2 linked regions of the Acuticoccus sp. I52.16.1 genome follow. The protein of the gene in region 2 interacts with the protein of the main gene of each other region in a pairwise test. Links are inferred from orthologs where the notes say so. Each region holds a gene or a part of one and is shown on either strand. Other genes may lie near its edges.

What was found. The genes of interacting proteins can lie anywhere in the genome.
Region 1: the proteins of accC (region 2) and ribD interact in binary tests that used the Escherichia coli proteins (3 or more experiments, as listed by UniProt). The link is inferred for Acuticoccus sp. I52.16.1 from one-to-one orthologs.

Annotation. Positions count from the first base shown.
Region 1 is NZ_CP094828.1:4,090,523-4,095,930, reverse strand. Bases 1,513-4,490 are described here. They hold ribD (bifunctional diaminohydroxyphosphoribosylaminopyrimidine deaminase/5-amino-6-(5-phosphoribosylamino)uracil reductase RibD), read right to left. Parts: upstream 3,590-4,490; coding sequence 2,435-3,589; downstream 1,513-2,434. Other genes in these bases: nrdR (transcriptional regulator NrdR), read right to left, coding at 4,162-4,490; MRB58_RS18430 (hypothetical protein), read left to right, coding at 3,682-4,191; MRB58_RS18440 (riboflavin synthase), read right to left, coding at 1,826-2,434; ribH (6,7-dimethyl-8-ribityllumazine synthase), read right to left, coding at 1,513-1,756. In the rest of the region: MRB58_RS18455 (alpha/beta fold hydrolase), read right to left, coding at 1-838; transcription antitermination factor NusB, read right to left, coding at 831-1,316; more of ribH, read right to left, coding at 1,313-1,512; more of nrdR, read right to left, coding at 4,491-4,680; glyA (serine hydroxymethyltransferase), read right to left, coding at 4,684-5,408. UniProt on the Escherichia coli protein: Converts 2,5-diamino-6-(ribosylamino)-4(3h)-pyrimidinone 5'-phosphate into 5-amino-6-(ribosylamino)-2,4(1h,3h)-pyrimidinedione 5'-phosphate.
Region 2 is NZ_CP094828.1:3,179,993-3,187,645, forward strand. The notes cover bases 2,863-5,733. They hold accC (acetyl-CoA carboxylase biotin carboxylase subunit), read right to left. Parts: upstream 5,036-5,733; coding sequence 3,689-5,035; downstream 2,863-3,688. Other genes in these bases: MRB58_RS14465 (DUF2155 domain-containing protein), read left to right, coding at 2,863-2,986; aat (leucyl/phenylalanyl-tRNA--protein transferase), read right to left, coding at 3,027-3,692; accB (acetyl-CoA carboxylase biotin carboxyl carrier protein), read right to left, coding at 5,037-5,483; MRB58_RS14485 (DsbA family protein), read right to left, coding at 5,670-5,733. In the rest of the region: MRB58_RS14455 (valine--tRNA ligase), read left to right, coding at 1-1,632; MRB58_RS14460 (trans-aconitate 2-methyltransferase), read left to right, coding at 1,635-2,405; more of MRB58_RS14465, read left to right, coding at 2,414-2,862; more of MRB58_RS14485, read right to left, coding at 5,734-6,431; MRB58_RS14490 (Rne/Rng family ribonuclease), read right to left, coding at 6,698-7,653. UniProt on the Escherichia coli protein: This protein is a component of the acetyl coenzyme A carboxylase complex; first, biotin carboxylase catalyzes the carboxylation of the carrier protein and then the transcarboxylase transfers the carboxyl group to form malonyl-CoA.

The sequences.
Region 1 (5,408 bases), 910 kb from region 2 along the record:
TCGGAAAATGGTTGAGGCCGGGGAGCACGTGCCGCTCGTAGCGCCCGGTGAAGAGGCCGTCCTTGCCTTCGGACGTCCACGCCGCCGTGACCGGGTCGGCGCCGCCGTGCAGCATCAGCGTCGGCACGCGGATCGTGCGGTCCGCCCGCTGCGCGGCCCGCAGCGCGTCGTATTGCGGGTTCGCCGGCGCGTTCCCCCAGCGCATCGCGTACGAGTGGATGGTGACGTCCGGCCAGGCGGGATTGTCGAACGCATCGGCCGTCGCCTCGAACCCGGCGAGCGCCGCGGGGAAGTCCGGCATCCAGATGGTCCAGATGTAGCGGGCGAACCCGCGCGGATCCTCGCGCAGCCGCGCCGCACCGTAGGGTGTGGCGAAGAACCAGTGATACCAGTAATCCTGCGCCTGGTTCAGCGGCAGCGGCTGGTCCGCCGTGTTGGTGCCCCAGCCGACCGAGATCGCCACGCACGCCCGGATCCGCTCCGGCGCCGCATGCGCGGCCACATAGGCCGCCCGCGCCCCCCAGTCGTGCCCCACCACGACCGCCTCGGCCAGTCCCAGCCGGTCCATCAGGTCGAGGACGTCCTGCCCCAGCGCCTCGAGATCGCCCGACACGGTCGCGCTCTGGTGAAACACCGTCGGCCCGAAGCCGCGAAGGTAAGGCACGATCGTGCGGTAGCCGGCGGCGTGCAGCTCCGGCAGGAGGGCGTCCCAGGTGCGCGGGTCGTCCGGCCAGCCGTGCAGCAGAATCATCGGCCGGCCGCCGGTGGGGCCGGAAATCTCCGCCGAGATCGTCAGCGTGCCGGTGTCCAGCGCGACGACGCCCAGCGTGTCAGCCACCGATCGGCTCCGGGCGCACCTTCTTCGCCACCGCGTCGAGGACGCCGTTGGTGAGCCGCGGCTCGTCCTCGCCGAAGAAGGCCTTCGCCACCTCGACATATTCCGACACGATCACCCGCATGGGCACATCCTCGCGATACATCAGCTCGAATGTCCCCGCCCGCAGCAGCGCACGCAAGGTCAGATCGATCCGCCGCAGCGGCCACCCCTCCTTCAACGCCTCGTCGATCGCGCCGTCGACCTCGCGCTGGTGCGCCACGACGCCCGAGACGATGCCGTCGAACCAGTTCATGTCGATGGCGCGCAGCTCCTCGCCGTCGAGGTCCTGCTTCAGCCGGAAAAGCTCGAATTCCTTGACGATGTCGCGCGCGCCGGCGCCGGTCACGTCCATCTGATAGAGCGCCTGCACCGCGGCGAGGCGCGCCACCGCCCGCTTGTTGGCGGGCTTGGGCTTGTGGTCCTTGCGCGGCGCCCTCATCGGTTCAGCGCTTCGCGCAGGTCGTAGAGGGCGATGGCCGCGGCGGCCGCGTCGCCGCCTTTGTCCTTCTGCTTCGGGTCCGCGCGCACCAGCGCCTGCTCGTAGGTTTCCACCGTCAGAATCCCGTTGCCCAGCGCCAGCCGGTTGGTCACCTGCAGGTCCACCACCGCGCGATTGCCCTCGTTCGAGACGATCTCGAAGTGGTAGGTCTCGCCGCGGATCACGCATCCCAGCACCACGAACAGCGCGTATGGCAGGTCGCGCCGCCGGGCCGAGGTGAGCGCCATGGAGAGCGCCGGGGCGATCTCCAGCACCCCCGGCACGCTGATCACGTCCGATTCGAACCGGCGCTTGGCCAGCTCCGCCTTGGCGCCGGCCTGCAGCATGTCCGCGATGTCGTCGTAGAAGCGGGCTTCGATGATGAGCGCGCGTGAAGCCATGGGTGTCGTCCTTCGAAACGCCGCGTGGCGGCTGTCGCCCTCGTCGGTCGGCGGTGTGGGCTGATCGGATCAGCCGGCTGTCCGCGCGCCGACAAGGCGGGCGACGTACCGCGCAATCGTGTCGACTTCAATGTTGACAAGATCGCCCGGTTGACGGTCGGCCCAGGTGGTCACGGCCAGGGTGTGCGGGATCATCGCCACCGAGAAGGTGTCCCCCGGCTCGTTCGTGGTGAGCGACGTGCCGTCCAGCGCCACCGAGCCCTTGTGGGCGATGAGCGACAGCAGGTCCGCCGGCGGCGCAAAGCGGAAGGTGGTCATCTCCTCCCCCTCGATCCGCTCGACGATCTCGGCGCGCCCGTCGACATGGCCGGAGACGAGGTGGCCGCCCAGTTCGTCGCCCGCTTTGAGCGATCGCTCGAGGTTGATGCGGTCGCCCTCGTTCCAGGTGCCGATGGTGGTCTTGTCCATCGTCTCGCCCGACACGTCGACGCTGAAGGTCGCGCCGTCCGCCCCGCCCGCCAGGGTCGTCACCGTCAGGCAGCAGCCGCCGCAGGCGATCGAGGCGCCGATCGCAATGGTGTCGGCCGGGTAGGACGAGGCGATGGAAAGCCGCGCCCCGTCGCCGAACGCCTCGCGCCGGGTGATGGTGCCGACGTCGCTTATGATGCCTGTGAACATTTATCGCTGCCAGTGGAGCCATCGGTCGTCGCCGACCCGAGACACGTGGCAAAGGGCGAGCCGTTCCGCAAGCCTCGCGCGGCCCTCTCCGCCGAACGGACGCACCAGCGCACCGCCGATCGCCCGCGGCCCCTCGATCCAGACCGCCGCGTCGACGAGGTCGGCCGCCCACAGGGCCTCGGCGAGAACGGCCCCGCCTTCGACGAGAAGCGTCGTCACCCCCGCGGCGCCGAGCGCCGCCAGCGCCGCCGCGAGGTCGAGCCGCCCCCCCGCTCCGCGCGGCACTGCCATGACCGCAGCGCCCACCGCCCGCAGCGCGTCGAGGCGCACCGCGTCCGCGTCGGCCGCCGTCAGGATCGTCGGCGCCGCCGCCGCCACCGCCGCCGTGCCTGCGCGCACCCCGCCCAGCGCCTTTGCCGGCCCCGCGAACACCGCCGCGGTCGGCGGCGTGCGAGCCTCGGTGTCGAACACCAGGCGGTGCGGCGAGAGCGCGGCCATTCCCGGCAGGCGGCACGTCAGCGCCGGGTCGTCGGCCAGCACCGTGCCGACGCCGATGCCGATCGCGTCGTGCTCGGCGCGCATCAGGTGGACCCTGCGGCGCGAGGCCGCCCCAGAGATCGCCACCTGCCCCGACCCGCGCCGCCCGATCCCGCCGTCCGCCGAGACCGCGAGTTTCAACGTCACGTGCGGGCGGCCGAGGCGCATTCGCGTCAGGTGTCCGGCCATGTCGCGCCGCGCCGCCGCCGCACCGAGCCCGACCGACACCTCGATCCCCGCCTCCCGCATGCGCCGCGTGCCGCGGCCGGCGACGTCCGGGTTGGGATCCTCGATCGCGACGACCGCGCGGGCGATGCCGGCGGCGATCACCGCGTCCGCGCAAGGCGGGCTCTTGCCGAAGTGCGAGCAGGGCTCCAGCGTGCAGTAGAGCGTCGCGCCGCGCGCCGCCTCCCCCGCCTGCGCCAGCGCGACCACCTCCGCGTGCGGCCGCCCGCTGTCCGCCGTCCGCCCCAGCCCCACGACAGCCCCGTCCTTTACGACGACCGCGCCGACGGATGGATTGGGCGCCGTTCGGCCGTTCCCTTGTCGCCCAATGGATAGCGCCGCGGCCATGTGGGTGTCGTCATCCTGACCGTTTCGAGCCTCGAATAGTTCCAAATTTAATATAATCCCATCTTCAATCAGCAAGGTCTCGAAACCATACTGATCCCGTGACCGATTGGGCCATCTTCATAAAGCGCGCCGGCGCATTGACACGGACCAGGGCCGTCGCGCTGGCACTGGCTGCCGCGCTGGCGCTCGCCTGGGCGGCCGTGGATGCCGCCGTGGACGCCGCCGCCGTCGCCGCGCACACCGAGTTCGCCTCGCGTGCCGGCCTCCTGCTCGCCGTCAGCCTCGTGCTGACGGTCCGCTTCGACGCGCACCTCGTCTGGCTCGCCTACCTGCTGGAGAGCCTGGCGAGCCTCTTCTGGCTCTTCGTGCTCGAGGGTCTGCGCGTGGCCGGCGGACCGGTCGCGCTCGTCCTCGCCTGCCTCTACGTCGCCACCACGCAGGACCTCGTGCCCGACACGGCCGGCGGTCTGTCCCGCGTGGACGACATGGTCGTCGCGCTGGTCCTCGTCATCGGCGCTCATCGCGCCGCACTGGCGGTCCCGCGCCTGCCCTCCCCGTTCGCCGAGCCGGGGGGTCTCGCCCGCATCGCCGCCGCCCTCGTCCCGGCCTATGTGCTCCTATGGAGCCTCGGGGTCGCCCCGGTCTGACGGCTCGTCCGCCCCGGCGGCGCCGCGGCCCTGGCCCACATTCTGTGCCAGCTCGGTGACGAACGCCTCGAAGTCGCGCGCCTCGGAGAAGTTGCGGTAGACGGACGCGAACCGCACGTAAGCGACATCGTCGATCCCCTTCAGCGCCTCCATCACCCGGTCACCGATCTCGGCCGCCGTGACCTCGCTCTCGCCGCCGGCTTCGAGCTGGCGCACCAGCCCCGAAATCATCCGCTCGAGAACGTCCCCGTCCACGCAGCGCTTGCGCGTCGCGATCTGGATGGAGCGGGCCAGCTTGTCCCGGTCGAACGGCTCGCGCTTGCCGGAGCGCTTCGCCACGGTCAGCTCGCGCAACTGCACCCGCTCGAACGTGGTGAACCGGCCGCCGCACACCGTGCAGGCGCGGCGGCGCCGGATCGCGGCCCCCTCCTCGGAGGGTCGCGATTCCTTCACCTGGCTGTTGTCGGCCCCGCAGTACGGGCAGCGCACCGTCTACTCGGCGTAGATCGGGAAGCGCGCGGTCAGCGCGTGCGCTTCGTCCTTCACCCTCTTCGACACCGCCTCGTCGACGTTGCCGCCCTGGTCCATCGCGTCGACCACCTCGGCGATCATCCGCGCCACGTCCTGGAACTCGGCCACGCCGAAGCCGCGCGTCGTGCACGCCGGGGTGCCGACGCGGATGCCGGACGTCACCATCGGCTTCTGCGGATCGTTCGGCACGCCGTTCTTGTTGGTGGTGATCGACGACAGGCCGAGCCCCTTCTCCGCGTCCTTGCCGGTGACCCGCTTGGGCCGCAGGTCGACGAGGATCACGTGCGTGTCGGTCCCGTTGGAGACGACCTCGAAGCCGTGGCCCTTCAGCGCCTCGGCGAAGGCCTTGGCGTTCTCCACCACCTGATGCGCATAGGCCTTGTAGGCCGGCTGCAGCGCCTCGTGGAAGGCCACCGCCTTGGCGGCGATCACGTGCATCAGCGGCCCGCCCTGGAGGCCGGGGAAGATCGCCGAGTTGATCTTCTTGGCCATGTCCGCGTCGTTGGTCAGGACGATGCCGCCGCGCGGGCCGCGCAGCGTCTTGTGCGTGGTCGACGTGACGACGTGGGCGTGCGGGAACGGGCTCGGGATCACCCCGCCCGCGACGAGCCCGGCGAAGTGCGCCATGTCGACGTGGAAGACCGCGCCCACGCTGTCGGCGATCTGGCGGAACTTGGCGAAGTCGA
Region 2 (7,653 bases):
AACGCCAAGCGTCTCGCCGGCCCGGCGATGGACGCGGTCAACGAGGGCAAGACCAAGTTCGTCCCCGCCAACTGGTCGAAGACCTATTTCGACTGGATGGAGAACATCCAGCCCTGGTGCGTGTCGCGCCAGCTCTGGTGGGGCCACCAGATCCCGGCATGGTACGGGCCGGACGGCAAGATCTACGTCGAGCGCTCCGAGGCCGACGTCGCCCGCACCGCGACGATCCACTACGGCACGCCGATCCGCTTCGCCCCGCGCGCCGAAGCGCTGGCCGCCTGGGAAGCCGGCACCGAGGGGGAGACGCTCCTCTACCGCGACGAGGACGTGCTCGACACGTGGTTCTCCTCGGCGCTGTGGCCGTTCTCCACGCTCGGCTGGCCCGAGCGCACGCCGGAGCTGCGGAAATACTACCCGACCAGCGTCCTCTCGACCGGGTTCGACATCATCTTCTTCTGGGTCGCCCGGATGATGATGATGGGCATGCACTTCCTCAACCAGGTGCCGTTCGACACCGTCTACATCCACGCCCTCGTCCGCGACGAGAAGGGCGCCAAGATGTCGAAGTCGAAGGGCAACGTCGTCGACCCGCTGGAGCTGATGGACGAGTTCGGCGCCGACGCGCTGCGCTTCACCCTCGCCGCGATGGCCGCCCAGGGCCGCGACGTGAAGATCGCCAAGGCGCGCGTCCAGGGCTACCGCAACTTCGCCACCAAGCTCTGGAACGCCACCCGCTTCGCCGACATGAACGAGTGCCGCATCGACCCGGCGTTCGACCCGGCGGACGCGCAGGGCACCCTGTCGCGCTGGGTGCTGACCGAGGCGAACCGCACCGCCGGCGACGTCACCCGCGCGATCGAGGCCTACCGCTTCAACGACGCGGCGGCGGCGATCTACCGCTTCACCTGGAACACCTTCTGCGACTGGTTCCTGGAACTCGCCAAGCCCGGCCTGATCGGCCAGAACGAGGACGAAAAGAAAGAGCTGCGCGCGGTGACGGCCCACGTCATCGACCAGATCCTCGTCATGCTGCACCCGTTCATGCCGTTCATCACCGAAGAGCTTTGGGCGATCACGGCCGAACAGTCCGGCATCGAGCGTGAGACGCTGCTGATCCACACCCCCTGGCCCACCGGCGGGTTCGAGGACGGCACGGCGGCCGACGAGATCAACTTCGTCGTCGACCTCGTCGCCGCGGTGCGCTCGCTGCGGTCCGAATCCAACGTCCCGGCGGCGACCGAGGCGGAGGTCGTGGTCGTCGGCGGCTCGCGCGCGCAGGAGGGCTGGCTCGCCTCGCACGACGCCGCCATCCGCCGCCTCGCCCGCGCCTCGGAACTGAAGGTGTCCGACATCGCGCCGCCCAACTCCGCGCAGTCGGTGGTCGGCGACGTCGTCGTCTGCCTGCCGCTCGCCGGTCTCGTCGACCTCGCGGCAGAGCGCGCGCGCCTCGCCAAGGAGCTGAAGCGGCTGGAGTCGGACGTCGCCAAGATCGACGGGCGGCTTTCCAATCCGAAGTTCCTCGAGAAGGCCGACGCCGACACCATCGACGAGCAGCGCGAGAAGCGCGGCGATGCAGAGGCCAAGCTGGAGAAGCTGCGGGCCGCGATCGGCCGCCTGGAACCGGTGGACTGACCATGGCAAGCCCCTCATCCTCCGGCGCGACGCAGGTCTGGTCCGCCGATGCCTACGCGAAGAACGCCCGCTTCGTCGCCGACCTCGCCGGAGGCGTGGTCGACTGGCTGGCGCCACGGCCGGGCGAGCGGATCCTCGACCTCGGCTGCGGTGACGGGGCGCTGACCGAGCGGCTGGTCGCCACCGGCGCCAGCGTCCTGGGTGTCGACGCCAGCACGGACCTGGTCGCCGCCGCCGCAGCACGCGGGCTCGACGTGAAGCTCGGCGACGGTGCCGCGCTGGACTTCGACGCCGAGTTCGACGCCGTCTTCTCCAACGCTGCGCTGCACTGGATGCGCGAGGCCGAGGCCGTCGCCGCCGGTGTCCGCCGGGCGCTGAAGCCGGGCGGCCGCTTCGTCGGGGAATTCGGCGGCCACGGCAACGTCGCCACCATGCGCACCGCCCTCGCCGCGCTCGCCCCTCGATACGACGTCGATCCCGCGCTCGCCCATCCGTGGTACTTCCCGACCGCCGAGGGCTACAGCGGCCTGTTGACGGGCGCCGGGTTCAAGGTGGAACGCTGCGTGCTGATCCCGCGGCCGACCGCACTTCCCGCGTCGGGGGTTGTGGGATGGCTCGAGACCTTTATGAACCCATACTTGAACCAAGCGGGCGCAGCCGCATCGGCGGTTCTGGCGGATGCCGAGGCCCTGCTGGCGCCGGCGTTGCGGGACCCCGACGGGGTGTGGATCGTCGACTATGTGCGGCTCCGCTTCGAAGCGTACGCGATCTGAGGTCTGTGATGCTCCGTCCGGTGGTTGTTGGGATGCTGTCCGCCTTCGCGGCCGTCGGCGCGTCGGCCGCGCTGCTGGTGGGCGACCCGCCGCCGGCCGAGGCGGCGCCGATCGAGAACCCGGTCGCCGTCTTCTCCGGGCTCGACAAGGTGACCGGCCGCATCATCTCGTTCGACGTCTACATCAACGAGACTGTGCAGTTCGGCGCGCTGCGCGTCACGCCGCGCACCTGCCAGACCCAGCCGCCCACGGAAGAGCCCAACACGGTCGTCTTCGCCGAAGTGGACGAGATCACTCTCGATTCGCGCATCCGCCGCATCTTCACCGGCTGGATGTTCGCGGCGAGCCCCGGCCTCAACGCCGTGGAGCACCCCGTCTACGACGTGTGGCTGAAGGATTGCGCCCTGTCGACCGAGGTGGCCCCGCCGCCGGGCTTCGCGCAGGACGAATATGCGCAGGACGAGATGGGCGTGATCGAGCGTCCGGAAGGCTGGCAGCCGATCCCCAAGCCGCGGCCGCCGCATACGCCGCGCGTCACCGAGGAGGTGGTCGACCCCTTCCTGGGCGAGGACGACGGCTGACGGGGCAGCAGCGCGTGGGCGGTAGGGTCGCGGGTGGGCGTCAGTCGCGGTCGAGCGCGGTGAGGACCTCGTCGCCGGTGTAGATGCGGCCGGGGGCGAAGTCGCCTTCGGTGCGCATCGCCTCGTCGAGCAGCGACTGGTAGTGCCGGCGGCTGACCTCGGTGGCGCCGAACTGGCTGAGATGCTCGGTGATGAACTGTGCGTCGAGCAGCGTGAAGCCGCCGATCGCGAGCCGGCCGGCCAGGTGCACCAGCGCCACCTTGGACGCGTCGCGCACGATGGAGAACATCGACTCGCCGAAGAAGGCGCCGCCCAACCGGACGCCGTAGAGCCCGCCGACGAGCATCCCGTCGAGATAGGTTTCGACCGAGTGAGCCTGCCCGAGGCGGTGCAGGCTGGAATAGAGCTGCTGGATACGACCGTTGATCCAGGTCCGCTGGCGGCCCGGCGCCGGGGCGGCGCACCCGTCGATCACCCCGGCGAAGTCGGTGTCGATCCGGACCTCGAACCGCTCCTGGCGGACGAGGCGGGCGAGACGACGGGGGACATGAAATGTTTCGAGCGGCAGGATGCCCCGCCGCTCTGGTTCAATCCAATAAAGACCCGGATCGTCCGCCGATTCCGCCATGGGGAAGATCCCGCAGGCATACGCCTTGAGGAGAACCTCCGGCGTGATCTCGAGGACGATGTTGTCCGGGCTCGTCATACCTTCCCTCTCGCCAGGAAGTTCTCCAGCCAGTGGATGTCGTATGCCCCGTTGGCGATGTCCGGATCCTGGACCAGCTCGCGGAAGAGGGGGAGGGTGGACTCGATCCCGTCCACGACGAATTCGTCGAGCGCCCGCCGCAGACGCATCAGGCACTCGACCCGGTTGTTGCCGTGAACGATCAGCTTGCCGATCAGGCTATCGTAGTAAGGGGGGATCCGGTAGCCCTGATAGACGGCCGAATCGACGCGGACTCCGAGCCCGCCCGGCGGGTGATAGTGCGTGATCGTACCGGGAGAGGGGATGAACGTGCGCGGGTGCTCGGCGTTCACGCGGCACTCGATCGCGTGGCCGTTGTACTGCACGTCCTCCTGGCTGAAGCCGAGCTTGCCACCCGAGGCGACGCGGATCTGCGCGTGGACGAGGTCGAGCCCGGTGATCATCTCCGTGACCGGGTGCTCCACCTGCAAGCGGGTGTTCATTTCGATGAAATAGAACTCGCCGTCTTCGTACAGGAACTCGATCGTGCCGGCGCCGCGGTAGCGCATGTCCTGCATGGCCTTGGCGCAGGTGTCGTAGATGCGCCGGCGCTGGTCCTCGTTGAGGGCCGGGGAACGGGCCTCTTCCCACACCTTCTGGTGCCGCCGCTGAAGCGAGCAGTCGCGCTCGCCGAGCGCCACGGCGTCGCCCTGGCCGTCGCCGATCACCTGGATCTCGATGTGCCGCGGCTTGGTGAGGTACTTCTCGAGGTAGACCTCGTCGTTGCCGAAGGACGCCTTCGCCTCGGCGCGGGCGCGCTGGGCGGCGGAGACCACCTCGTCGGCCGAGCGGGCCACCGTCATGCCGCGTCCGCCACCGCCGGCCGACGCCTTGATGAGCACCGGGTAGCCGATCTCGGCGGCGACGGCGCGCAGCTCCGCCTCGGACCGGATCGCGCCTTCGGAGCCGGGGACGACCGGGATTCCGAGCGCCTTGGCGGTGCGCTTGGCCTCGATCTTGTCGCCCATGACGCGGATCTGTTCCGACGTCGGGCCGATGAAGGTGATGTCGTGCGCTTCCAGGATCTCGGCGAAACGCGCATTCTCGGACAGGAAGCCGTAGCCGGGGTGGACGGCGTCCGCTCCGGTGATTTCGCAGGCGGCGACGATCGCGGGGATGTTCAGGTAGCTGTCGGACGCGGCGGACGGGCCGATGCAGACCGACTCGTCGGCAAGACGCACGTGCATGGCGTCGACGTCGGCGGTGGAATGCACCGCGACCGTCTGAATGCCGAGCTCCTTGCAGGCGCGTTGGACGCGCAGCGCGATCTCACCGCGGTTGGCGATGAGGACTTTGCGGAACATACTATGCGATCGCCAGCAGCGGCTCGCCGTACTCGACCGGCTGTCCGTCCTCGACGTAGATCTCGGTGACGGTGCCGGCACGCTCGGCGATGATCTGGTTCATCGTCTTCATCGCCTCCACGATCATGATGACCTGACCGACGCGCACGGTGTCACCGACGTCGACGAACGGGCGGGTGCCGGGCTCGGGCGCGCGGTAAGCGGTGCCGACCATGGGCGATAGGACCGCACCCTCGGGCGCCTTGGCCGGACCCGTGGCGGGTGCGGTCGGCGCGGGGGCTGCGGGCGCGGCCGCCGGCGCCACGGTCACGGCCGAGGTGCTCACATGCCGCGCGACCCGGAGCTTGGTCTCGCCGTGGACGATCTCGATCTCCGAAAGGTCCGTTTCATGCAGCAACGCGGCGATCGTACGTATGGCCGCTTCGTCAATAGGGGGTGTGTCTGCCATCGCGATACAACGGGACCCTGTCGTGGGGTCGAGGCCTTTCCTGTGGCGTGCGGCCGGCTGCCGCAGAACTCAATGTGTTAAACGCCCATTTTAGTAATGGACTACGCGGATGATCGGAAGACGGGACGTGTCGTCCCGCCGCACCGTCCCCGCCTACCTAGGCGATCCGAACGCCCGCTCCAAGGGCTAGCACTCGTCCGCGCCGCACCGCTGTTGATTGATTCGTGCACGAAGTTGATCATAACCCACCGCGCCGTACTCCATCGTGTCGCCGATGACGTAGGACGGGGTACCTTCGATCTGCAACAGACGGGCCAGACGGGTGCTCTCCTGGATGGCCTCGCCGACGACGTCGGAGCGCATCGTCGCCTCGATCTCGTCGCGCGGCAGGCCCATCTGCTCGACCACGGAGAAGGCGGCCTCGTCGTCGGCACGTCCGTCGCTCGAGAGGAGCTTGCGGTGGAATTCCGGGTAGGCCTCCGGGGCGACCTGGTGCACCGCGATGGACACCGCGCTCGCCCGCACGGACGCCTCGCCCAGCACCGGCAGCTCCTTCATGACGACGCGCAGGTCCGGGTCCGCCTCGATCAGGCGCTCCAGGTCGTCGAGCGCGCGCCGGCAGTAGCCGCAGTTGTAGTCGAAGAACTCGACCAGCGTGACGTCGCCTTCGGGGTTGCCGAGGATGGCGTTGTGGGGGGAGGTCTCCAACTCGCCGCGCACGGCGACGAGGGCCTCGGCCCGCTCCTCCTCGGCGGCGGCCTGGCGCTTGGCCTGCAACGCGCCGAACGCCTCCTCCAGCACCTCCGGGTTGGCGATCAGGTACTCGCGCACGATCGTCTCGACGTCCGAGCGGCTGAGGGCGGGCTGGTCCGCGGCCTGCTGGGCCAGCGCGGGCGTGGCGAGGGCCAGCGAGGCCACGGCGGCCAGTGCAATCAAGGGGCGGGACATAGTCGACCTTTTCGCGTTGGAGGCGTCGCCTTCGATAGCGCGGGACCGGACCCCTCGAAAGGACGCGCGTTGGCGCAGGCGTCACATTCGGTTGACCGGACCGCGGTGCGGATGCCGGGGACCGCCGGGCGGCGCCCGCCGGGTGGATTGCCGCAGCAGGTCGGCGAGATCAAGCGGCACGCTCTGTGCGCTGTGGAGACGAAAACGGCCGGGCCTCCCTGGAGGTCCGGCCGTACGTGGCTTGATGGGCGCAACGGCGCTCCGGCTCAGAAGAACGAGCGGCGCTGCCACCAACCGGCGCGGCGCGGGCGCGCCCCGTCCGACTTCTGTTCCGGCGCCGGTGCCTCGGCCGCCTCTGCGGCCGGTTCCTCGGCGGCGTCCGCCTCGGTGTCCGCGCCGTTGGCGCTCGCCGCTTCGGCGGGGGCGTCCTGCGCGGCGGCTTCGGCCGCGGGGGCCTCGTCCGGCGTCGCCGCCGGCTCCGGGGCTTGCGGCGCTGCGGCGGCCTCGGTCTCGTTCACCGGCGCGGCTTCGGCGGTCTCGCCGTCCTCGGCGGTGTCCTCGTCGCGGCGATGGCGGCGGCCGCCGCGGCGCCCACGACGACGGCGCCCACGCCGATCGTCGTCGCCGTCGGCCTGCATCTCGCCGTCGCCGGTATCCTCGGCGCCGCTGTCCTCGGTGTCGGACTCGGCCTCGACTTCGCCGGTCACGGCGTCACCGCCGTCGGAGGCGACCTGCGCGCCGTCCTCGTCGCCGGAGTTGCCGCGGCTCTCGTCGTCGCGGCGATCGTCGGCGCCGCCGCCCCGCCGCCGCCGGCGCCGACGCCGACGCGACCCGGAGCGTTCGCCGGAGGCGTCCCGCGCCTCGGTGGTCTCGGCCTCGCTCTCGGCCTCGACCGTGCTCTCGTCCTCGCCTTCGATCTCGTCCTCGTCGTCATGCTCGACGATGGCCGCGTCGGGCGCGATCTGCGCGGTGGGCGGCTCGACGCCCGGCTCGCGCACCACCAGCGCACCCGGCACGATGGCAAGGTGCTGGCCCGACAGCGTCTCGTCCGCGTCGACGCCGATCTCCAGCCCGAAGCGCTCTTCCAGCTCGTTGAGGTGCTGGCGCTTCTGGTTGAGGATGTAGAGCGCCACCGTCGCCGAGGTCTTGATGGTCACGTTGTGGTCGGCGTGCTTCAGGAGGTGGTCCTCCAGCGCGCGCAGGCAGTGCAGCGCGACCGACT